4 regions of the Pseudomonas sp. GW821-FHT10C09 genome follow, and region 1 is predicted to be linked to each of the others. Evidence: predicted binding sites of a transcription regulator. Region 1 holds the regulator's gene; each other region holds the start of a gene.
What was found. The regulator FliA, encoded in region 1, starts transcription of late flagellar genes. The targets are predictions, from matches to a motif close to CTAAAGTTTNNNNNNNNNNNGCCGNTAA.

Region 1 (5,819 bases):
AATCACTCGGTTACACGGTGGTCGATGCCAGCACCGTGGTAGCCACGCACTTGAACCAGATTCTGTACAAACACTCCAGCGAACTGATCGGTCACGAAGAAGTCCAGCAACTCATGCAATTGCTGGCCAAAAGCTCGCCTAAACTGGCTGAGGAATTGGTGCCGGGCGTGGTTTCGCTGTCGCAGCTGCTCAAAGTGTTGCAAGCGCTGCTGGCCGAACAGGTGCCGGTTCGGGACATTCGCAGCATTGCCGAGGCGATCGCCAACAACGCCGCCAAGAGTCAAGATACTGCCGCTTTGGTGGCCGCTGTGCGGGTCGGCGTATCCCGCGCAATCGTCCAAAGCATTGTAGGCACTGACTCCGAGCTACCAGTGATCACCCTGGAGCCAAGGTTGGAACAGATATTGCTCAATAGTCTTCAGAAGGCAGGACAAGGCTCGGAAGAGGGCGTTCTGCTGGAGCCAAGCATGGCAGAGAAGCTGCAGCGCTCGTTGATCGATGCGGCGCAGCGTCAGGAAATGCAAGGTCAACCGGTGATTCTGCTGGTGGCCGGCCCGGTTCGCGCCATGTTGTCGCGATTTGGCCGACTGGCAGTCCCGGGTTTGCATGTGTTGGCTTATCAGGAAATCCCTGACAACAAGCAAGTGACCATCGTTGCGACAGTAGGGCCCAACGGCTGAGGTAGTGGTTTATGCAAGTTAAGCGTTTTTTCGCCGCCGATATGCGTCAGGCCATGAAACTGGTTCGTGATGAGCTGGGCGCCGATGCCGCCATTATCGGCAATCGCCGGATTGCCGGTGGTGTCGAGCTGACGGCTGCGCTGGATTACAAATTGTCGGCGCTGGCCCCGCGTGTTCCGAACATGGAACTCGAGGATGAGCTGCGCAAGACCCAATCGCGCATCGTCACTGCCCAGGCTGAATTGAGCCTGCGTGGCGATGGCGAGACCGAAGGCGACAAGACCACCAATCGCCAGTTGTTCGCCGGCCTGCCACTGACCGCTGCCGAGCCACTGATCGAACCGACCTACGCCGAACCGCGTCGCTCCGCGCCTGCTCCGGCACCGGCTGCTGGCGGCGTGGATCCACGTGCGTTCGACTCGATGCGTTTCGAGCTCAACAGCCTGCGCGAACTGATGGAAGTACAGCTCGGTTCGCTGGCCTGGAATCAGCTGCAAGGTAGCCGTCCGGCCCAGGCCAACCTGTGGCGTCGCCTGCAACGCATCGGCCTGTCCGGCCCGTTGTCGCGCGATCTGTTGGCGATGATCGGTGATATCGATGAACCCCGTCAGGCCTGGCGCATGTTGCTGGCGCACCTGGCGCGGATGATTGCTACCCCGGAAGTCGAGCCGCTGGAAGAAGGCGGCGTGATTGCCATGGTTGGTCCTGCCGGCATGGGCAAGACCACCACCCTGGCCAAGCTCGCAGCCCGTTACGTGCTCAAGTACGGCGCGCAGAACATCGCGCTGGTGAGCATGGACAGCTTTCGCATTGGCGCCCAGGAGCAGCTCAAGACGCTGGGGCGCATTCTCAATGTGTCGGTGACCCACGTCGATCCGGGCCAATCGCTGGTTCAGGCGCTGGAGCCACTGCTGCGCAAACGCGTGGTGCTGATTGATACCGCAGGCCTTCAGGCCAGCGATCCAGCCCTGCGCATGCAGCTCGAAAGCCTGGCCGGGCGTGGCATCAAATCAAAAAATTACCTGGTGCTCGCAACCACCAGCCAAAAACAGGTTCTAACAGCCGCTTATCATAGTTACAAACGCTGCGGGCTCGCTGGCTGCATCCTGACTAAACTGGATGAAACGGCAAGTCTGGGCGAGGTGCTGAGCCTGGCGATCAGTCATGAATTGCCGGTGGCGTACCTGACCGATGGCCCGCGGATCCCGGATGATTTGCATCTGCCGCGCCGTCATCAGTTGGTCAGTCGCGCCGTAAGCGTACAAATGCAGGAAGAACCCAGCGAAGAAGCCATGGCTGACATGTTCGCTGATATTTACCACAGCCCGACCAAGCAGGTTGGCTAAGGTAGTAATGAACAGTTTTTGTACCTACATCGATGGTCTGCCATGCATTGTTCCATTTGCGAACGCGCAGCCAGTAATGTGGCCTCCGTCTATGCAAGACAAGGTAAAGAAATAACATGGGCAGCATGCATCCCGTACAGGTGATCGCGGTGACCGGCGGCAAAGGTGGCGTCGGCAAGACTAACGTGTCAGTGAATTTGTCGCTGGCCCTGGCTGAGCTCGGCCGTCGCGTCATGCTGTTGGACGCTGACCTGGGCCTGGCGAACGTTGACGTCCTGCTGGGACTGACACCCAAACGTACCCTGGCCGACGTGATCGAAGGCCGCTGCGAGCTGCGCGACGTTCTGTTGCAGGGCCCGGGCGGTATTCGAATCGTTCCGGCCGCGTCTGGCACCCAGAGCATGGTTCATTTGAGCCCGGCTCAACACGCCGGCCTGATCCAGGCCTTCAGCGACATCGGCGACAACCTCGACGTATTGGTGATCGACACCGCTGCGGGCATAGGTGACTCGGTAGTCAGTTTTGTTCGCGCAGCGCAGGAAGTCTTGCTGGTGGTCTGCGACGAGCCGACCTCGATCACCGACGCCTACGCGCTGATCAAACTGCTTAACCGCGATTACGGCATGAACCGCTTCCGCGTCCTGGCCAACATGGCCCAGAGCCCGCAAGAAGGTCGCAACCTGTTCGCCAAGTTGACCAAGGTCACCGACCGCTTTCTCGACGTGGCCTTGCAATACGTCGGCGCGGTGCCTTACGACGAAAGCGTGCGCAAGGCTGTGCAGAAACAACGTGCCGTGTATGAAGCCTTCCCGCGTTCCAAGTGCGCCCTGGCGTTCAAGGCCATCGCGCAGAAAGTTGATACCTGGCCGCTGCCTGCCAACCCGCGCGGGCACCTTGAGTTTTTCGTCGAGCGCCTCGTGCAACAGACCGCAGGACCCGTCCTATGACAGCCAGTGGCTACAACCTCTACAAGAAGTCGGCACGTGACGCGCAGTACGAGCTGATCGAGCGTTACGCGCCACTGGTCAAACGCATTGCTTACCACTTGCTGGCCCGTCTGCCGGCCAGTGTCCAGGTTGAAGACCTGATCCAGGCCGGGATGATCGGCCTGCTTGAAGTGTCGACCAAATACGACGCCAGCAAAGGCGCAAGTTTCGAGACGTACGCGGGCATACGAATCCGCGGCGCCATGCTCGATGAAGTACGCAAGGGGGACTGGGCGCCACGCTCGGTCCACCGAAATACCCGTATGGTCAGTGACGCAATTCGCTCTATTGAAGCTAAAACCGGCCGTGACGCTAAAGATCACGAGGTTGCGGCCGAACTCCAATTGAGTCTCGACGATTATTACGGGATTTTGAACGACACCCTGGGCAGCCGCTTATTCAGTTTCGACGATCTGTTGCAGGACGGCGAACACGAAGGGCTGCATGAGGATGGCGCGAGTGCTCATCTCGAGCCGTCACGCGATCTGGAAGATGAACGCTTCCAGGCGGCGCTGGCGGACGCGATTGCCAATTTGCCGGAGCGCGAGCGACTGGTGTTGGCGCTGTACTACGACGAAGAGTTGAATCTCAAGGAAATCGGTGAGGTCCTGGGGGTCAGCGAATCGCGGGTCAGCCAGTTACACAGCCAGTGCGCGGCCCGTTTGCGGGGGCGTTTGGGGGAGTGGCGAGCGCGCTGAAGGCAGTGTGGGGACACTGCGAACGGGGCTGGTGCGGATTTGAACGGCACCGGTCGCGATCTGTTGTGCTCCAGACAGTCATCGAGTGAATTGCCGAATTGATTGAAATGGCGCGTCCAGGTGCTGGGCGCGTTTAAGACTGCTTGGAGGTCGAATTGGACAAGAACATGAAAATCCTCATCGTTGATGACTTCTCAACGATGCGGCGGATCATAAAAAACCTGTTGCGTGACCTTGGGTTCACCAACACGGTCGAGGCTGACGATGGCACTACTGCCATTCCGGTTCTCAACAGCGGGAGCATCGACTTTCTGGTAACGGACTGGAACATGCCTGGCATGACCGGTATCGATCTGCTGCGCCACGTGCGCGCCGATGAAAAGCTCAAGCACCTGCCAGTGCTGATGGTGACCGCTGAAGCCAAGCGCGAGCAGATCATCGAAGCGGCCCAGGCCGGCGTAAACGGCTATGTGGTCAAACCCTTCACGGCCCAGGCGTTGAAAGAAAAAATCGAGAAGATTTTCGAACGCATCGGTTGATCCACTGCGCCACGGGGGAGCTATGGAGCATAAAGAATCTTCACAGGGCGATTTTGAATCGACCCTGAAAAAACATGCCGTCGAACTGGTCGCCAGCCTTGAAAAAGGCAGGTTCGGCGAGGCTGTGCAACTGATCCATGAGCTCAATCAGACCCGTGACCGTGGCCTGTATCAGGAAGTGGGCAAGCTCACTCGCGAGCTGCACAGCGCGATCGTCAATTTCCAGATTGACCCGAACATGCCGCAAGCCGAGGAAGTGTCGCAAATCACGGACGCCACCGAGCGCCTGGGGTATGTGGTCAAGCTGACCGAGGCCGCGGCCAACCGCACCATGGACCTGGTGGAAAGCGCCACGCCGCTGGTCAACAGCCTGAGCGAAGAAGCCCAGGCGTTGAGCACGGACTGGAGCCGGTTCATGCGCCGCGAAGTCGGGGCTGAAGAGTTCCGTGAGCTGGCCCGCCGCGTCGACGGTTTCCTGACACGCAGCACCGAGGACAACCGCACGGTGTCGAGCAACCTCAACGACATCCTGCTGGCACAGGATTACCAGGACCTCACCGGTCAGGTGATCAAGCGCGTGACCCAGTTGGTCACCGAAGTTGAAAGCAATTTGCTCAAGCTCGTCCTCATGGCCAGCCAGGTAGACCGCTTTGCGGGTATCGAACATGACCGTGAATCGATGCTCGCCGAAAAAGATCCACAAAAACATCTCTCTCAGGGTGAAGGTCCGCAGATTCATGCCGATAAAAGAGAAGACGTTGTGTCCGGTCAGGACGATGTGGACGATTTGCTATCCAGCCTGGGATTTTAGCGTTTCAGCATTCTAGGTTTTTTAGGTTTTTAGACCTGTAGGAGCACCCCCTTAATGAGCTTCGGCGCCGATGAAGAGATCCTTCAGGATTTCCTGGTTGAGGCCGGCGAGATTCTAGAGCAACTGTCCGAACAACTGGTCGAGCTGGAAAGCCGACCGGATGATGCGGACTTGCTCAATGCAATTTTTCGCGGTTTCCACACTGTAAAAGGGGGCGCCGGCTTCCTCCAGCTCAACGAGCTGGTGGAGTGCTGCCACATCGCCGAGAACGTGTTCGACATCCTGCGCAAGGGTGAGCGTCGCGTCGATTCGGAACTGATGGACGTGGTCCTCGAAGCGCTGGACGCGGTGAACAGCATGTTCGGCGAAGTCCGCGAGCGTAGCCCGGTCACCGCTGCGACACCTGAATTGCTGGAGGCCCTGGCCCGTCTGGCCGAGCCGCAAACCGCAGATGAAGCTGCACCGGTTGCTGAAGTGGTTGAAGCACCTGCCGCCGAAAGCGAATCGGGCGACATCACCGATAACGAATTCGAACAACTGCTGGACTCGCTGAATGCCGTCAAGGCTCAGGCCGAAGCGCCAGTGGCTGCACCAACGCCTGCCAGCGATGCCGCTGCCAGCGACGAAATCACCGATGCCGAGTTCGAGTCGTTACTCGATCAACTGCACGGCAAAGGCCAGTTCGCCGTCGACGCCGTGGCCCCTGCGCCAGCGGCACCGGCTGCACCGAAAGCGGCGGGCGACAGCTCCGACATTACC
Region 2 (5,819 bases), on a different contig from region 1:
CCTTGGGATTGAGGCTCCTGCCGAATCATCCGCTTCATCTTCCATTCAAACGCCAGCGTCAAACTCACCGCCGCGCACGCCAACCCCAGCGCCAACCCCCACCAGACTCCGGTCGGCCCCCAGTGCAAGTGGAAGGCCATCCACCATGCGGCCGGTGCGCCAATCAGCCAGTAACAGCCCAACCCGACCAGGAACGTGGTTTTGGCGTCCTTGAGCCCGCGTATGCAGCCCATGGCGATGGTTTGCGTGCCATCGAACAGCTCGAACCACGCCGCCACCGCCAGCAGGCTCACAGCCAATTCAATCACCGGGCGGAATGCCGGGTCGTTGTGATCGAGGAACAGGCCGATCAACTGATTCGGCAGGAACCAGAAGACCATCGCAAACCCCAGCATTGCCGCCGCGCCGAAGGCAATACCGACCCGACCGGCCAACCGCGCATCCAGCAACTGCCCGGCGCCGTAATGTTGGCCGATGCGCATGGTGATCGCATAAGACATCCCCGCCGGAATCATGAACGCCACCGACACAATCTGCAGGGCGATCTGGTGCGCCGCCAGTTGCGTGCTGCCCATGGTGCCCATGCACAACGCGGCGAACGCAAACAGCCCGACTTCCACCGCGTACGTGCCGCCAATCGGCAGGCCAAGGCGCCACAGCTCTTTCAGGTACTGCCGGTTCGGCCGCGACAGGCCCTGGCGCAACGGATACGCGTCATACGCCGGATGCCGGCGGATGTGCAGCGCCAGCGCCACGGCCATCAAGTTAGCGACAATCGCCGTCACCAGACCGATGCCCATCAAACCTATTTTCGGCAGGCCGAACATGCCGGTGATCAACGCATAGTTGAGCAGGAAGTTGGCCACGGTGCCGCCGAGGCTGATGACCATCACCGGCGTTGCGCGGCCGATGGCGCTGGTGAAACCACGCAACGCCATGAAACTCAGGTAACCGGGCAGGGCGAACGGCAGGATCGTCAGGAACTGCCCGGCGGCGTGGACGTTGGTTTCGGTCTGGCCGAATAGCAGCAACACCGGTTTGAGGTTCCACAGCAGCAACCCGGCCACCAAGGCCATCAACCACGCCAGCCACAAACCGGCCTGGGTCAGTCGTGCCGCGCCGACAATGTCGCCCGCGCCCTGACGAATCGCCACCAGCGTGCCGACCGCCGCAATCACACCGATGCAGAAAATCGACACGAACGAGTAAGTCGCCGCACCCAAACCACCGCCGGCCAACGCTTCGGGGCTCAAGCGCGCCATCATCAGGGTGTCGGTGAGGACCATCAGCATGTGCGCCAACTGCGAGGCAATCAGCGGCCCCGCCAGCCGCAGGATGGCCCAGAGTTCAATACGCGCTGGATGCTTCATGGTCATCACGCTCGATTATCAAAGAGGTCTGGAAAGCGTCGATTCTCGGCGCTTCACGGGGTTAACACAAAGGGATAAAAAGGATGGGTAGCATGAGTCAGACTCATGTTGGACAGATTCTGCTACGGTAGCCGGATTGCGCTATAGGAGCTTTCCTCATGTCCCGACGTCTTCCTCCCTTGTATGCCTTGCGCGCATTTGAAGCGGCGGCGCGGCATAGCTCGTTCACCCGCGCGGCTGAAGAACTGTCGATCACTCAAAGCGCGGTGAGCCGGCATATCCGTACCCTCGAAGAGCACTTCGCCTGTCGGTTGTTTCACCGCAGTGGGCGCAACTTGCAACTGACCGAGTCGGCGCGGTTGATCCTGCCGGGCATTCGTGACGGTTTCACCGCCCTGGAACGTGCCTGCAATACCTTGCGCGCCGAAGACGACATCCTGCGCATGAAAGCCCCGTCGACCTTGACCATGCGCTGGCTGCTGGCGCGGCTCAGCCGTTTCCGGCACCTGCAACCGGGTAATGAAGTGCAGCTGACCAGCGCCTGGATGGACATCGACTCGGTGGACTTCAATCAGGAACCGTTCGATTGCGCGGTGATCCTCAGCAGCGGACATTTCCCGCCGGACTGGGAGGCCACGCTGCTGTTCCCCGAGGAGCTGATCCCCGTCGGCGCGCCGAATCTGCTGAACGATCAGCCGTGGGACGTCACGCGCCTGGCCAGCACCGAGTTGTTGCACCCGACACCGGATCGGCGTGACTGGCGCAGTTGGCTCGACCGCATGGGCCTGACCGATCAGGTCTCGCTCAAGGGCGGCCAGGTGTTCGACACCTTGGAACTGGGCATGATCGCCGCCGCTCGCGGCTACGGCGTGTCCATGGGGGATTTGCTGATGGTGGCGGAGGATGTTGCGCAGGGACGCCTGAGCCTGCCGTGGCCGACGGCGGTCGCCAGCGGTGAGCATTACTACCTGGTCTGGCCGAAAACCCGCCCCGGAGGTGAACGTTTGCGCCGGCTCAGCGATTTCCTGCTGGGTGAAGTCCGGGCCATGGATTTGCCGGTTGTGCAGCGTCTGAGCTGAATCGATAGAGCCCTCGCAGTAGAGGCCTTGCGCCATATCCCCGCTAATTACTCAAGTATTCAGTTTTGCCGCCGAATATCTGCAGGTGGAACCTTCGTGCAGGTTCGACGCTTTTCCCCATTATCTGGAAAATTTTGCTGAGTGTTCAGCCCGATCAAGCAGGATCAGGTTGCTCGGCCAGGAGCTGTCATGTCTCAACCCCGTGCCCGGATCGCCTCACAGCTTGGTCTTGCGCTTGCCGTGATACTGGCGATTGTCATCACTGGCAGTACCGTGTTCGCCCTGCGTTCGCTGGACACTGCCAACCTCGCCACCCGCGAAGAGCACCTGGCCAGTGAAGCCCGGTTGCTGGCCGATCAGCTGAGCACCTTTCACGGCACCTTGCGTGAAAGCACCCAGCGCCTGGCCGGCCTGTTCGAGAAGCGCTTCAGCGCCGGCCTGAGCGTGCATCCGGATGAGCCGGTGGCCGTGGCGGGCACGCAGACCCCGGGCTTGCACTTGGGCAGCGAAGTGTTGAACAACAACTTCAAGGAAGTCGACGAGTTCAAGCAAATGACCGCCGGCGTGGCGACGTTGTTTGTGCGCAGCGGCGAAGACTTTATCCGGGTCAGCACTTCCCTGACCAAACAGGACGGCAACCGCGCCATCGGCACGCTGCTCGATCATGCTCACCCGGCGTATGCACGCTTGATGGCGGGGCAGAGCTACGTCGGTCGCGCCTTGCTGTTTGATCGCTCCTACATGACGCAATACACCCCCGTGCGCGACAGCAGTGGCAAAGTGATTGCCGTGCTGTTCGTCGGGTTCGACTACACCGACGCGCAGAACGCGCAGTTCGACAACCTCAAGCGTTTCCGTATCGGCCAGACCGGCTCCTTGGCGTTGCTCGATGAGCAAAGCAAATGGCTGGTGCCGATTTCGGGTGTGCAAGCACTGGATCAAGCCGTCCCGGCCATCGTCGGACTGGCGAAGACACCGGGCAAAGGCCAGTTCTGGAGCGACAAATCCGAGGATTTCTACAGCGTGTCCGTGCCGTTCGATGGCGGCCCTTGGTCGGTCGTGGCGAGCATGCCAAAAGCTGAAATCAGCGCGGTGACCTGGAGTGTCGGCATTCAATTGGCCATCGGCAGTCTGCTGGCGATGTTGATTGCGGTTGGATCGGCCGTCTGGTTGCTGCGCAGTAAACTCGCGCCGCTGGGTGATCTGGTGCGTCAGGCCGAAGCCTTGGGCGCCGGTGATTTGAGCGTGCGCCTGAACGTGGCGAGCAATGACGAGATCGGTCAACTGGCCCGCGCGTTCAACCAGATGAGCCAGGCCCTGTCGACCATGGTCGAGCACATCCGCAAGGCCTCGGCCGAGGTCAACAGCCGCGCCCAGGCCTTGTCCGGTCTGTCCGGTGGTGCCTATGAAGGGATGGAGCAGCAGTCCGGCGAGATCACCAGCATGGCCGGCGCCGTGGAAGAATTCAGCGCCACGTCCCTGAACATTGCCGACAACATGGGCAGCACTCAGCGCCTGGCCCAGGAAAACGCCCAGCAAACCCAGATCGGTCGTACCTCGATGGACGAAGCGTCTGCCTCGCTGGAACAAATCGCCGGTGCGCTGAACAGCACCGCGACGGTGATCAACACCTTGGGCCAGCGCTCCCAGGAAATCGGCGGCATCGTTGGCGTGATTACCGCGATTGCCGAGCAGACTAACTTGCTGGCGCTGAACGCCGCCATCGAAGCTGCCCGCGCCGGTGAGCAGGGCCGTGGCTTTGCAGTGGTGGCCGATGAGGTGCGTAACCTGGCGTCGCGCACTCGTCAGGCCACTGACGAAATTTCCGGGATGATCAGCAGCATCCAGCAGGAAACCGGCAATGCCATCAGCACCATGGAGCAGGGCAATGTGTTGATGCAGGAAGGCCTGTCGCGTAACGCCAATGTGGCTTCAGCTCTGGCGCGGATCGATGAGCAGAGCCGTTCCGCCGGTCAGCAGTTTGCGGCGATTACCACCGCGACTCAGGAGCAAAGCAGCACTGCGACGTTGCTCAGCAGCAACCTGCAGAGTATTGCGTTGGCGAACAGTGAGCAGCGTGAGGTGGTGTCGAACTTGGCGGTGACGGCCAAGGAACTGGAAAGCCTGGCGGCGGACTTGCGCCAGGAGGTTGACCGGTTTCGTTGAGGCGCCGCTGAAATAGCTTTCGTCGGAACGCCGCCCGGAGCAAGCTCGCTCCCACACTGGATTTGTGATCGACACAAAACCCCTGTGGGAGCGAGCCTGCTCGCGAATGGGATCACCTCAATTCAGGATAAATCCCCGGCTAGTCGCACTTGGCATTGCTCGACACTTCCTTGGTCGCCTGTTTCAGCTGGCTACCCAGTTCTGCCGCATTGGTGCTGCTGTAAACCCGGCCACCGGTGTTTTCAGCGATGCAGCGTGACGGGCCACCGGCGCCGATTTTCACTACGTTGACCCTCAGGCGCGGTTGTTCCCTGGCGATTCGGCGGGACACCGCGCACGCGTCTTTCTGGCAACCGTCCTCACCGTCGACAAACATCACGATCACCGCATCGTTATTGCGCCCGTCGACCGTGCTCGCCGCATAGGCCAGGCTGTCGGCCAGCGGTGTACCGTCGTTGGGCACCAGGCCGCGGATCCCGTTGATCAACCGCTGACGGTCGCCGAACCTGAACACGCCCTGGTCCGGTGTTCTTTCGCAACCGGCGAAGGTGATCAGACGCGTGTCGATCTTCGGATCGAGCCCGTTGATCATGCCGGCCAGCGAGTCCTTGGCGACGTCCATGCGACTGGGTTTGGCGAAGATCGCCCGGGTGCGGTTCACGTCCAGGTACTTGTTCATCTCATTGCCGAAGAACCAGTCCTCATCGGATTTCAACGACCTGATGTTCAAGTCCATCGAGCCCGAGGTGTCGAGTACCACCACAAATTGCGGAGGCACGGCATCCGGCGCTTTTTTACGGCACGCGTAGTTGTCCAGCGTCGGGGCTGGAGGTGGCGGCGGTGGTGGCGGTGGCGGCGCGGCCGGTTTTGGAGGCGGGACCGGCTTGGGTGGCGGCACTGGTTTTGGTTCGGGCACCGGTTCTGGTTCCGGAACAGGTTCCGGTTCTACGACAGGCTCGGGAACGGGCTCAACCGGTTTCTCAACCGGTTTCTCGACAGGCGCCACCACTGGCGCGACCGGCGCAACCGGTGGAACCACGACCACCGGTTCACGGTGCAGGAACCACCAGAGCCACAGCGCCAGCAGCAGCAACAGCAGCGCAAGCAAGGCCGCCGCGATCCACCAGCCACGACGCGATGGCGGTACGACCGGCACCACGGGAACCACCGGCGGCACGATCGGCTTGGGCGGACGCTGGTGCCA
Region 3 (5,819 bases), on a different contig from region 1:
AATGCCAGGCGTTCACTCAATTCGGGCTGACAGCGCTGGCCATCATCCGTCCAGTCGACATGCTCCGGTGACAACAGCAGGTGCAAGTCGTAATCGCGAGCCAATAATGCCGGTTCAAGCCATTCAGGGCAGTCGCCAAACAAGGTCTGGCTCCAGAGGATATTGCTCAGCAAGTGAGTGTCGAGAATCAACAGACGGGGCTGTCGGGCGCGGGCTTCATCTTCCCATTGCAACTGGCCACGGGCGATCTCGGTAATATCACCCAGGCACGTGTCGCGAGGGTTTTGTTCGATGAACCAACGCACGTACTCATCGACCCGCACACCGCCGAAATGCCCCTGCAACTCGGCCGCTAGCCAGCTCTTGCCACTGGATTCGGGGCCCGTGAGCACCAGCACCTTCATGCGCGCAATGCCGGATCGGCACGCCATTCACGCCAGCCTTGCACGGCCAGCAGCAGGAACAGTGCATAGAGAGCAGAGGTGAGGTACATGCCTTTGTAAATGAACAGCCCGACAAAAATCACATCAACGGCGATCCACAGCGGCCAGCATTGCACGCGTTTTTGCGCCATCCACATCTGCGCAACCAGGCTGAACCCCGTGAGCGCGGCGTCGAGCCACGGCTGGGCGGCATCGGTCCAGTGCGCCATGGCCGCGCCCAACAGCACACTGCCCAGCGCGCCGACCGCCAGGCCCAGCGCCACTGACCTGCTGTCGAGACGGCTGACCTGCCGGCCGGTATTCGCTTCGCCTGCGCGGGTCCATTGCCACCAGCCATAGAGTTGCAGCGCGGCGTAGATCACTTGCAGGAGCATGTCCGAATACAGCTTTACCTCAAAAAAGATCCAGCTATACAGCAGCACCATGACCAGGCCGATTGGCCAGCACCAGGGGTTCTGTTTGACCGTCAACCAGACGGCAATCACACCGAGGGCGGCGGCAAACAGTTCAAGCCCGGACATGGAGGTTCCTTGGGGAAAGCGAAGTGGGGGCGAGATTGTACCTAGACAGCAGGAAAGGGCGATAGCGACACGGGACTGAAATCAGAAACACAACTGTGGCGAGGGAGCTTGCTCCCGCTGGGCTGCGTAGCAGCCCCGAATACTGCAACCGGATTTCTACAGGAGAAACTCAGTCAGCTGATTTTGCGACTGCTGCGCAGTCGAGCGGGAGCAAGCTCCCTCGCCACAGGGTTTATCGTGTGTGCTGTTAAACGCGAAATTGCTTGAGCAAGCCGTTCAGCTGTTCGCTCAGGTCTTTGAGTCGAACACTGGCCACACTCGATTGCTGCGCCGCCAGTGCAGTGCTGTGGGACAAGCCCGCAGCCTGGGTCACGTTCTGATTGATGTCTTCCACCACATGGGCCTGCTGCAATGTCGCGCTGGCGATCGACGCGTTCAATCCGTTGAGGTTGCGTAACGCCTGGCCAATTGCATTCAGGCTCGCACCGGCCAGGCCGGCCTGTTCGATGGTCAGTTGTGACGCGCGACTGCTGTCGCCGATGACCTTGACCGCGGCTTCCGAATGGCTTTGCAGGCGTTCGATCATCGACTGGATCTCTGCTGTGGACTTCTGCGTGCGCTGGGCCAGCAGGCGCACCTCATCGGCCACCACCGCGAATCCTCGACCCTGTTCACCCGCCCGGGCGGCTTCAATGGCGGCGTTGAGGGCGAGCAGGTTGGTTTGCTCGGCGATGGAGCGGATCACCTCCAGGACGCTGCCGATCTGCGTGCTTTCCGTTGCCAGGGTGCGTATCACCTCTACGGCTTGATCGATGGTGCCGGACAGTTTGTCTATCTGTTGCAAGCTGCCGTCGATGTTTATCTGGCCTTGCTGCGCCTGGGATTCGGCATCGCGCATTTCGCTGGCAGCATGCTCGGCGTTCTTGGCCACATCCTGCACGCCATAGGTCACTTCATTAATGGCCGTGGCCACCAGTTCCATCTGTTGGGACTGTTGCTGGCTGCGTTGTTGGGCCTGGGCGGCGTCATTGCCCAATTCACTGGACGACTGACCCAACGCGCTGGCGGACACCTGCAGCTCGGTGACCACCAGGCGCAGCTTGGTGGTAAACGCGTTGAAGTGCCGAGCCAGTTGCGCCACTTCGTCCTGACCGTGGGTATCGAGGCTGCGGGTCAGGTCACTTTCACCGCTGGCGATGTTGGCCATGGCGTTCACGGTGTCCTGGAGCGGGCGCACAATACTGCGCGCAATCAGGATGACCAACAGCGCCATCACCAGCGCAATCACCACGCCGACGAAAGTGGCCTTCCACACCTGGCCATTGAATTCGGCCTGCATGTCATCGATGTACACGCCCGAGCCGATCACCCAGCCCCAAGGCTCGAAGAGTTTGACGTAAGAAGTCTTTTCGACCGGGGCACTGGCGCCCGGTTTCGGCCAGCGGTAGTTGACCATGCCGGCGCCCTTGGCCTTGGCCACGGCGACCATTTCGTTAAACACTGCAAAACCGTCCGGGTCGCGGATGGCCGACAAGTTCTGGCCGTCCAGCTTGGGGTTGGCCGGGTGCATGATCATCACCGGCGTCAGATCGTTGATCCAGAAATAGTCGTTCTGGTCATAGCGCAGTCCACGGACCGCGGTCAGTGCCTGCTTCTGCGCGGCATCGCGGGTGAGGGTGCCGGCCGTCTCCAGGTCATGGTAGTAATTCAGAATACCGCTGGCGGTCTGCACGACGTGCTGGGTTTTCTGCGCCTTGGCCTGATAAAGGTCGTCGTGAATCTGCTTGAGCATCAACACGCCCAACGTCAGCAACATCACCACCGACACGATCAAGATGAGCCACAAGCGTCGGCTGATCGACACACTGCGCAAGCTGTTCATAACGCTGTTACTCCGATTTTCTTTTTATTGTCATAAACCATTGCCAGCATCCAACCACGCTTTGCCGGTCGGGCATATGCGACCCAAGTCCTATTCCGCGGCAGCGTTTTAGAGGCTTGTCTGATAGGATTTCGGCCCCGCGCGGAAAAACCTGAATCACGCTCGATTTTCACGGAATTTTTACGGTTTCGTCTGGTTCCTGTGCGCGCGGAACTTCAACTACGCTCAGCGCAATGAACGTTTAAACAAAACTGACGGGGCATGCCTGGGGGCATTGCTTCTTGGGGGATTGATGGATCTTTGGACCGCCTTTCAGGCATTGATACTTGGGGTAGTAGAAGGGCTGACGGAGTTTCTGCCGATTTCCAGTACCGGGCACCAGATCATCGTCGCCGACTTGCTCAACTTCGGTGGGGAGCGGGCAATCGCGTTCAATATCATTATCCAGTTGGGTGCAATCCTGGCGGTGGTGTGGGAGTTTCGTCGCAAGATTCTCGATGTGGTTACCGGTTTGCCGACGCAACCGAGCGCGCGTCGTTTCACCGCCAACCTGCTGATCGCCTTCATGCCGGCGGTGGTGCTGGGGGTGATTTTCTCCGACCTGATTCACCATTACCTGTTCAACCCGATTACCGTTGCGACGGCGTTGGTGGTGGGCGGTGTGATTATGTTGTGGGCCGAGAAACGCCAACATCAGGTGCATGCCGAAACTGTCGACGAGATTACCTGGCAAGACGCGCTGAAAGTCGGTTTCGCCCAGTGCCTGGCCATGATTCCAGGAACATCGCGTTCCGGGTCGACCATCATTGGCGGGTTGCTGTTCGGCCTGTCGCGCAAGACCGCTACCGAGTTCTCGTTCTTCCTGGCGATGCCGACCATGGTCGCGGCGGCGGTGTATTCGGGTTTCAAATACCGCCACCTGTTCGTGCCGGCGGATTTTCCGGTGTTCGCGATCGGTTTCGTGACGGCCTTCATCTTCGCGATGATCGCGGTTCGCGGCCTGCTCAAGTTCATTGCCAGCCACAGCTACGCGGCGTTTGCCTGGTATCGGATCGTGTTTGGCCTGGTCATTCTGGCCACCTGGCAGTTCGGCTGGGTTGACTGGTCTGCGGCCAAGCCATGAGTGACGCCGGCAGGCGCCACGACCCCGGTCGCAGGTCCGGGGGAGAGCGCATCCAGCATCCACGGTTGAAACTGCTGGTTTTTGCCGCGCTGTGTGCGCTGCCGCTGTTTGGGTCGGTGTCGCTCTGGCTGCGCGGGGTGTCACTGATTCCGCTGGCGGCGTACGGGATCGTCAGTGTGCTGGCGTTTTTCCTGTACTGGAGCGACAAGCGCAAGGCCCGCGCCGACGCCTGGCGCACGCCGGAAAATGTCTTGCACGCGGTCGAACTGGCCGGTGGCTGGCCTGGCGCCTTGTTGGCCCAGCAAGTGTTTCGGCACAAGACCCGCAAAGTCTCCTATCAGTTGCTGTTCTGGCTGATTGTGTTGCTGCACCAGGTGTTCTGGATCGACCAGATGTTTCTCGGCGCGAACCTGCTGGCCTTGTTTTAAAGCAGCAGTCCCACCTGGGTGCGCTTGGGCAGCTTGCTCACCACCAGTTGGTGGGATCGTTGCAACAAGGCTTGTAGTTCTACGGCGCCCAGCGGGTAGGGCGTTTGCATGATGATCCACTGGGCTCTCGCCAGATAGGGAGCCGGGTGGATGCCCGGCCGGTCGCAATGTCCCAGGAACAGGTCCTTGTCGACCTTGAAGGCAAGGGAGTCGCCGCGCAGGTTCTGCAGCGCGAACATTTTGTTTCCGGCAATCGAAAACACCCGCACACCGCCCCATTTATAGTCTTCCCGCGCACCCGGCAGCGCGAGACAGAACTGCGCGACATCCTCTTCGCTCATCCGTCCAGCCTTCATATCAATCGGTCCCCACACGCATTGAATGTTTCGATCAAATGGTCGAGCCAAGCGCGAACCGCTGGCATCACCCCCCGCCGGTGAGGGTAGACCGCTTGCAACCAGCCGCCAGGCAATGACCACTCGGGCAGCAGTTGCACCAGCGAGCCGTCTTCCAGCTCCGGCTCGCAATACATCATTGGCAACAGGGTAAAACCCTGGCCGGCCAGAGTGCAGGCCTTGCGCACGATGAAGTCATCAATGCCCAGCCGCGCCTCCATGCTGAGATCGACACTTTTGCCCTGTTGATCCAGCAGGCGGATATGCACCATGCGATCGGCTTCAAGGGCGCCGAGCACGGGCAAGGTTTTCAGGTCTTCGGGGTGATTGATTTCACGCCCGTGCAAAAACGCCGGGGTGGCGACCATGGCCATTTGTGCCTGGCGCAGGCGTCGGGTCACCAGTAGCGGATCTTCGTCGCCCAGCTCACGCACGCGCAAGGCGACATCAACGCCTTCAGTCACCAGGTCGACCCGGCGGTTGAGCAGCATCACTTCCAGTTGCACCTGCGGGTATTTTTCAAGAAATCGGGCGATGACCGTGGGCAACATCTCGTGCGCGAGGCCGACGGGGCAGGACACCCGCAAGCGCCCACGCGGTTCGCTGGACATGCTGGCCACCGCTTCATCGGCCATTTCCGCTTCCAATAGCATCGCCTGACAGTGCCGCAGGTAGCGCTCGCCGACGGCGGTCAGCTTGAGTTGGCGGGTGGTGCGTTGCAGCAGACGTGCACCGAGGCGCTCTTCCAGCTCGGCGATACGCCGTGACAGGCGCGACTTGGGAATCCCGAGCAAACGCCCGGCGGCCGCAAAACCGCCAGCTTCCACCACCTTGGCGAAATAGTAGAGATCATTGAGGTCTTGCATGACGGCAGTCCGATTGTTCTATCAGTGGGACGAACTATCGCATTGTTGCGGTCTAATCAGCCATTGGTTTCGTCTGTAGGATTCACTCCATCAGATCGCCCCGTGGCGGTCCTCACCTGGAGATCCCACATGAAACTGTTGCATATCGATTCGAGCATTCT
Region 4 (5,819 bases), on a different contig from region 1:
GCGTTCGATCCCGACAACGGCGAAATCTTCAAGCAACTGCAAAAGTGCAACCGCCACAGCTTGATCGAACCGGTCGACGCCGAGCACATGTACTACGCCGCCCTGCATTCCACCGGCTGCCGCCTGACCGCCCTCGGCGCCTATTACCGCGAACTCGCGATCAAGGGACACTTCTGATGCCTGTGTTTATCAGCTACCGCCATAGCGATCGCCCCCACGCCATCGCCATCAGCACTCGCCTGATTAAGGCCAACATCAAGACCTACTTCGACGTGCTGGATCCGGAATCACAGACCACTGACGACATTACCGGGGTCATCACCCGCAACATCACCGCGTGCACGCATCTGATAGCGGTGGTCTCGGACAAAACCGCGCTGTCGTGGTGGGTGCCGTTCGAAATCGGTGAAGCGACCATCAGTAACCGACGGATCTGCTCATTCAAGACAGGACCGGTGGAACTGCCGCTGTATCTCGATAAATGGCCAAAGCTCAGCACCGACACGGATCTGGAGTTTTTCATTGATGCCTACCGAGAAGAAGTGACGACAAAGCGCTCAATGGCGCTGGATTCGATCAACGAATCCCTTTACGGCACCTACAGACGCAATGCCGAACTGTTCCACGACCAGCTCAAGAACCGTATTCGACGGGGTTTCTGACAGGCACAAAAAAGCCGACATCGCTGTCGGCTTTTTTGTGGGTCACTGCTTCGGCGGTTCAGCCGGTTTCGGTGCCGGGTTTTCAAAGATATTCAAACGTTCACGAAGCTCATGGGCCGGCAGCGGTTCTTTATCCGCCGGCAACGCGTTCGGATCAACTGGCTTGGCCGGCACTTCGCCCGGACCGCCCTGCCCTTGTACTGCGGGGGCTGGTGCCGGCTCTGGCGCAGGTTCTGCACCTTGTGAACCTTCAATGGCCTTTTGGGCTTTCTTGGTCAGTACCACGATGTCGATGCGGCGGTTGACCGGATTGAACGGGTTCTCACGGTCGAACAGGGCCGACGAGGCGTAACCGACCACCCGCGCGACCTGTTGATCCGGATAGCTGCCGGCGACCAGCGCACGGCGAGCGGCGTTGGCACGGTTGGCCGAGAGTTCCCAGTTGCCGAAATCACCGGTGCCCGAGTACGGCTTGGCATCGGTGTGGCCGCTGATGCTGATCTTGTTCGGCACCGCTTTGATGGTGTCGGCCATGGCCAGCAGGATGTCTTCGAAGTACGGTTTCAGACGCGCACTGCCGGAGTCGAACATCGGGCGGTTTTCGGCGTCCATGATCTGGATGCGCAAACCGTCCTGCGTGATCTCGAACAGGATCTGGTCCTTGAATTTCTGCAGCTGCGGATTTTCATCGACCTTGTTCTGCAATTCTTGCAGCAACAGTTCCAGGCGTTCCTTCTCGACCTGCTCGGCCATGCCTTCGACCTGTTCGGTGTCGACAGTGACGCGGTCTGGCTGCGGCTGGGATTTCACCTCGGGGTTGAGGGTTTTCTCCGGCGCCAGGGTCGGGGAGCCGCCCAGATCGATGATGTACGGCGTGCCACTTTCGGTAAAGCCGACCGGGTCTTTGAAGTAACCGGCGATGGCGATCTTCTGTTCCGGTGTGGCGGTGGACAGCAGCCACAGCACCAGGAAGAACGCCATCATCGCCGTCGCGAAGTCAGCGAAGGCGATTTTCCAGGAGCCCCCGTGATGCCCGCCCGCGTATTTTTTTACGCGCTTGATGATTATCGGCTGGTTATTTTCCATGACTTAGCGACCGCGAACCGCTTGTTCCAGCTCAGCGAAGCTAGGACGGTGCGCCGGGTACAGAACCTTGCGACCGAACTCCACAGCCAGCGATGGCGGCATGCCGGACGCCGAAGCCACCAGCGAAGCCTTGATGGCCTCGTAGACGTTCAGCTCTTCCTTGGCATCGTGGGCCAGGGCATGGGCCAGCGGGCCGAAGAAGCCGTAGGCGGCGAGAATACCGAAGAAGGTACCGACCAGTGCCGCACCCACGTGCACGCCGATCATTTTCTGATCGCTTTCACCCAGGGAGGCCATGGTCACCACGATACCCAGTACCGCCGCGACGATACCGAAACCCGGCATCGCATCAGCAATACCGTTCACCGCGTGGGACGGGTGATCGAGGTCTTCCTTGAGGCTGGTCAGTTCCATGTCGAACAGGCCTTCCAGCTCATGGGGAGCCATGTTGCCGGACGACATGATGCGCAGGTAATCGCAGATGTACGCGGTCATGCGGTCATCTTTGAGCACCGCCGGGTACTTGGCGAAAATCGGGCTCGCGGCAGCATCTTCGATGTCGCCTTCGATGGCCATCATGCCTTCGCGGCGGCTCTTGTTGAGGATCTCGTAAATCAGGCCCAGCACTTCAAGGTAAAAAGTGTGGTTGAAGCGCGAGCTGAACATCCCGAAGGCTTTCTTCAGAACGTTTTTGACCATATGGCCAGGGTTGGCTTGCAGGAATGCGCCAAAGGCTGCGCCACCGATAATCATCACCTCGAAAGGCTGGATAAGGGCAGCAATCTTGCCGTGGGAGAGCACGTACCCGCCGAGCACGCTCGCGAATACGACAATGATGCCGAGAATTTTAGCCATAGGTAGGAGAGCACTTACTGAGTCGGGTTCAAGGTCATATTCGGAGGTCGAAAAATCTCTTCTTCTCCTTATCGGCAAAACTGCGCCAGACTATAGCCCGTTCAAGCGAAAAGCTAATTTAGCCTACTCCGGGCATAGGTAATGCAGACGAAGATTGCGTCCAACCATGGCTAACCAGACGAACATTCCCACTCAAAAACCAACGACACTCGAAGGCTGGGTCAAGCTTCTCGATGGCGTGCGCCTGCCGGTTCCGCAGGAAAGCCATGACCGTGTCTGCAGGGCCATCGCCGATAATCGCAGCTCGCTGCGTGATATCGCCGAACTGATGCAAGACAGCCCGGCCCTGGCCTTGAGCATCATTCGTGAAGCCAACCGCCATACCCACGGCAGCATGACCGAGCCTGCGGAAAACCTGGAAGTGGCGATCAATCGCCTCGGTTTGAAACGCACCGAAGAACTGCTCGCCCGCCTCCCCGCCGAACCCCAAATGCAGATCCCGCTTGCCTTGCGCCAGCTGCAATTGATCAGCCAGCACGCGACGCAACAGGCCAATGGTTTTTTTGCCAGTCGCCTGGCGCGGCTGTGGCAGGACATTCATTGGGGCAGTCTGCTGTTCCTCTCGCCGCTGTGGCCGATGGCGTTGACCTATCCGCAATTGCTCGAAGAATGGGAGCTGCGGGTCATCCACAAAGGCGAATCGGCGCGCAAGGTCGAAAAACAGTTGTTCGGCGTGCGCCTGCTGGATATTTGCCAGGCCCTGGTGACCATTTGGCGCCTGCCGGTGTGGGTGGAACAGGGCTATCGCCTGCTGCTGACCGAGCAGCGCGAACTGGTCAAAGTGCTGCGCATTGCCCGCGACAGCGATCATCCGTTGCGCCAGCAAAACCGCCTCGATGACGATCCGACCTTGCGCCGCTGGCTCAATCAGCCGGCCAATACCGTGCTGCTGGCCAACGGTCTGGCGCTGTCGGCGCAACAGGCGTGGGACAGCCCGCACAGCGAGCGCTGGCAATACCTGACCAGTCTTTACCTGCAAACGCCGATGGCCGACGTGCAGCAGCAGTTGCACCAACAGGCCGCCAACAGCGCCCGGCTGCATGCCATGCCGGACCTCTGGCACCCCGCCGTTTCGCTGCTCTGGCCGTTGGGCATGAACCGTGTCCACGCCGCCTTGCTGCCGGCCCCGGCGCCGACCACCGAAGACCTGGCAAAGTGGCGCAGCCAATGCGCCGAGTTGCTGGTGGAGCCAAGCCCGTTCACCAACGCGATGCACTTGACCACCTCCGCCCGGGACGCTTTGGTCGCGTGCGGCATGCGTCGGGTCATGATCTTGATGGCCGACCGCACGCACGCCAATCTGCGGGTGCATCAGGTTGCCGGTTTGCCCACAGAAACGGCGGGGCTGAATTTCGTGGTTAGCCAGAGCTCCGTGCTGCAACGTTTGCTCTCGCAGCAGGCTCAGGTGCGCCTGACACCAGCCAACACCGCGCAGTTCTCGGCGTTGCTGCCTGGCAACCTGCGTGCGCAGTTCCGTGGCGAACACTTGATCCTGCGCTCGCTGGTCAATAATGGTCGGGTGATCATGGTGGTGGTGGCGGATCAGGGCGGCGGGCCGTTCTCGGAAATCACCGTGCAAGCCTTTGGCAAAACCGCGCAGTGCATCGAGAAAGCCTTGAACACCTTTAGCCACCGCGGCCAATGACGCTGCGCTACAATCCACCCTTTTGTGCCCTGGAGACCTCACATGCCTGACTTCTCTGGCTTGCCGCTGGTGATCGAGCCGAGCGACTTGCTCCCTCGCCTCGAGGCCCGCAATCTGATTCTGGTGGACCTGACCAGCAGCGCCCGCTATGCCGAAGGGCATATTCCGGGCGCGCGTTTTGTCGATCCGAAACGCACTCAACTCGGTCAGGCACCTGCACCGGGGCTGATGCCGCCGCAAGCGGCACTTGAAGCGCTGTTTGGCGAGTTGGGCCACAACCCCGATGCGGTGTACGTGGTGTATGACGACGAAGGTGGCGGCTGGGCCGGGCGTTTTATCTGGCTGCTGGACGTTATCGGTCACCGTAAATACCACTACGTCGACGGCGGTCTGACGGCCTGGCTGGCAGAAGGTATGCCGATGTCGATCCAGATCCCGGCCCCCGCTGGCGGCCCGGTGAAGTTGACCCTGCACGACGAACCTACCGCGACCCGCGAGTACCTGCAAAGCCGTCTCGGCGCCGCCGACCTGGCGATCTGGGACGCGCGCGGGCCGCTGGAATACTCCGGCGAGAAAGTGCTGGCGGCCAAGGCCGGGCACATTCCGGGCGCCGTCAATTTCGAATGGACTGCGGGCATGGATCAGGCGCGCAACCTGCGCATCCGCACCGACATGCCGCAGATCCTCGAACAGCTAGGGATCAGCAAAGACAAAGAAGTCATTACCCACTGCCAGACTCACCACCGTTCTGGCTTCACTTATCTGGTGGCCAAATCCCTCGGTTATCCGCGGGTCAAAGGCTACGCCGGTTCCTGGGGCGAATGGGGCAACCACCCCGACACCCCCGTAGAGATTTAAGGTTTAAGGACAGTTAATGAACAAGCGTCTGTTTATCCTCAGCCAATACCTGCTGCCCCATCACTTGCTCTCGCGACTGGCCGGCTGCATTGCCGAATGCCGCGTGCGCTGGTTCAAGAACGCCTTTACCGCCTGGTTTGCCAAGCGTTATCAGGTGGACATGTCCCAAGCGCTGGTCGAAGACCTGACCGCCTACGAGCACTTCAACGCGTTCTTCACCCGTGCGCTGAAAGACGGCGCTCGTCCATTGGACGAAACCCCGGGCGCGATCCTCAGCCCAGCCGATGGCGCAGTCAGCCAGCTCGGCCCGATCGAACACGGTCGCGTGTTCCAGGCCAAGGGCCACAGCTTCAGCGTGCTGGAGTTGCTGGGCGGTGACGCAGCCAACGCCGCGCCATTCATGGGCGGTGATTTCGCCACGATTTACCTGTCGCCGAAGGACTACCACCGCGTGCACATGCCGCTGGCCGGCACCCTGCGCGAGATGGTCTACATCCCGGGCCGGATTTTCTCGGTCAACCAGACCACTGCCGAAAACGTCCCGGAGCTGTTTGCCCGCAACGAGCGTGTGGCGTGCATTTTCGACACCGAGCGTGGGCCGATGGCCGTGGTGCTGGTGGGCGCGATGATCGTTGCATCGATCGAAACCGTCT

Region 2: AC07N8_RS16540 (methyl-accepting chemotaxis protein) is a predicted target of FliA. The motif match lies at 2,500-2,527, and genes of this name have one in related genera.
Region 3: AC07N8_RS05680 (methyl-accepting chemotaxis protein) is a predicted target of FliA. The motif match lies at 2,975-3,002, and genes of this name have one in related genera.
Region 4: motA (flagellar motor stator protein MotA) is a predicted target of FliA. The motif match lies at 2,672-2,699, and genes of this name have one in related genera.

The regions. Positions count from the first base shown of each region.
Region 1 covers NZ_JBWKNG010000007.1:117,191-123,009, reverse strand. Annotated here, with positions in the region: gene flhA (flagellar biosynthesis protein FlhA) at 1-680, shown strand, start outside; gene flhF (flagellar biosynthesis GTPase FlhF) at 692-2,026, shown strand; gene fleN (flagellar synthesis regulator FleN) at 2,143-2,973, shown strand; gene fliA (RNA polymerase sigma factor FliA) at 2,970-3,710, shown strand; gene AC07N8_RS09010 (chemotaxis response regulator CheY) at 3,878-4,249, shown strand; gene AC07N8_RS09005 (protein phosphatase CheZ) at 4,272-5,060, shown strand; gene AC07N8_RS09000 (chemotaxis protein CheA) at 5,115-5,819, shown strand, end outside.
Region 2 covers NZ_JBWKNG010000014.1:148,407-154,225, reverse strand. Annotated here, with positions in the region: gene AC07N8_RS16550 (NorM family multidrug efflux MATE transporter) at 1-1,370, opposite strand, end outside; gene AC07N8_RS16545 (LysR substrate-binding domain-containing protein) at 1,529-2,449, shown strand; gene AC07N8_RS16540 (methyl-accepting chemotaxis protein) at 2,639-4,615, shown strand; gene AC07N8_RS16535 (vWA domain-containing protein) at 4,755-5,819, opposite strand, start outside.
Region 3 covers NZ_JBWKNG010000004.1:262,588-268,406, reverse strand. Annotated here, with positions in the region: gene AC07N8_RS05690 (AAA family ATPase) at 1-404, opposite strand, end outside; gene pnuC (nicotinamide riboside transporter PnuC) at 401-964, opposite strand; gene AC07N8_RS05680 (methyl-accepting chemotaxis protein) at 1,212-2,846, opposite strand; gene AC07N8_RS05675 (undecaprenyl-diphosphate phosphatase) at 3,139-3,969, shown strand; gene AC07N8_RS05670 (DUF1294 domain-containing protein) at 3,966-4,397, shown strand; gene AC07N8_RS05665 (MmcQ/YjbR family DNA-binding protein) at 4,394-4,753, opposite strand; gene AC07N8_RS05660 (LysR substrate-binding domain-containing protein) at 4,750-5,658, opposite strand; gene AC07N8_RS05655 (FMN-dependent NADH-azoreductase) at 5,788-5,819, shown strand, end outside.
Region 4 covers NZ_JBWKNG010000011.1:172,142-177,960, reverse strand. Annotated here, with positions in the region: gene AC07N8_RS13710 (caspase family protein) at 1-177, shown strand, start outside; gene AC07N8_RS13705 (toll/interleukin-1 receptor domain-containing protein) at 177-662, shown strand; gene motB (flagellar motor protein MotB) at 705-1,748, opposite strand; gene motA (flagellar motor stator protein MotA) at 1,752-2,603, opposite strand; gene AC07N8_RS13690 (HDOD domain-containing protein) at 2,770-4,308, shown strand; gene AC07N8_RS13685 (rhodanese-like domain-containing protein) at 4,351-5,166, shown strand; gene asd (archaetidylserine decarboxylase) at 5,183-5,819, shown strand, end outside.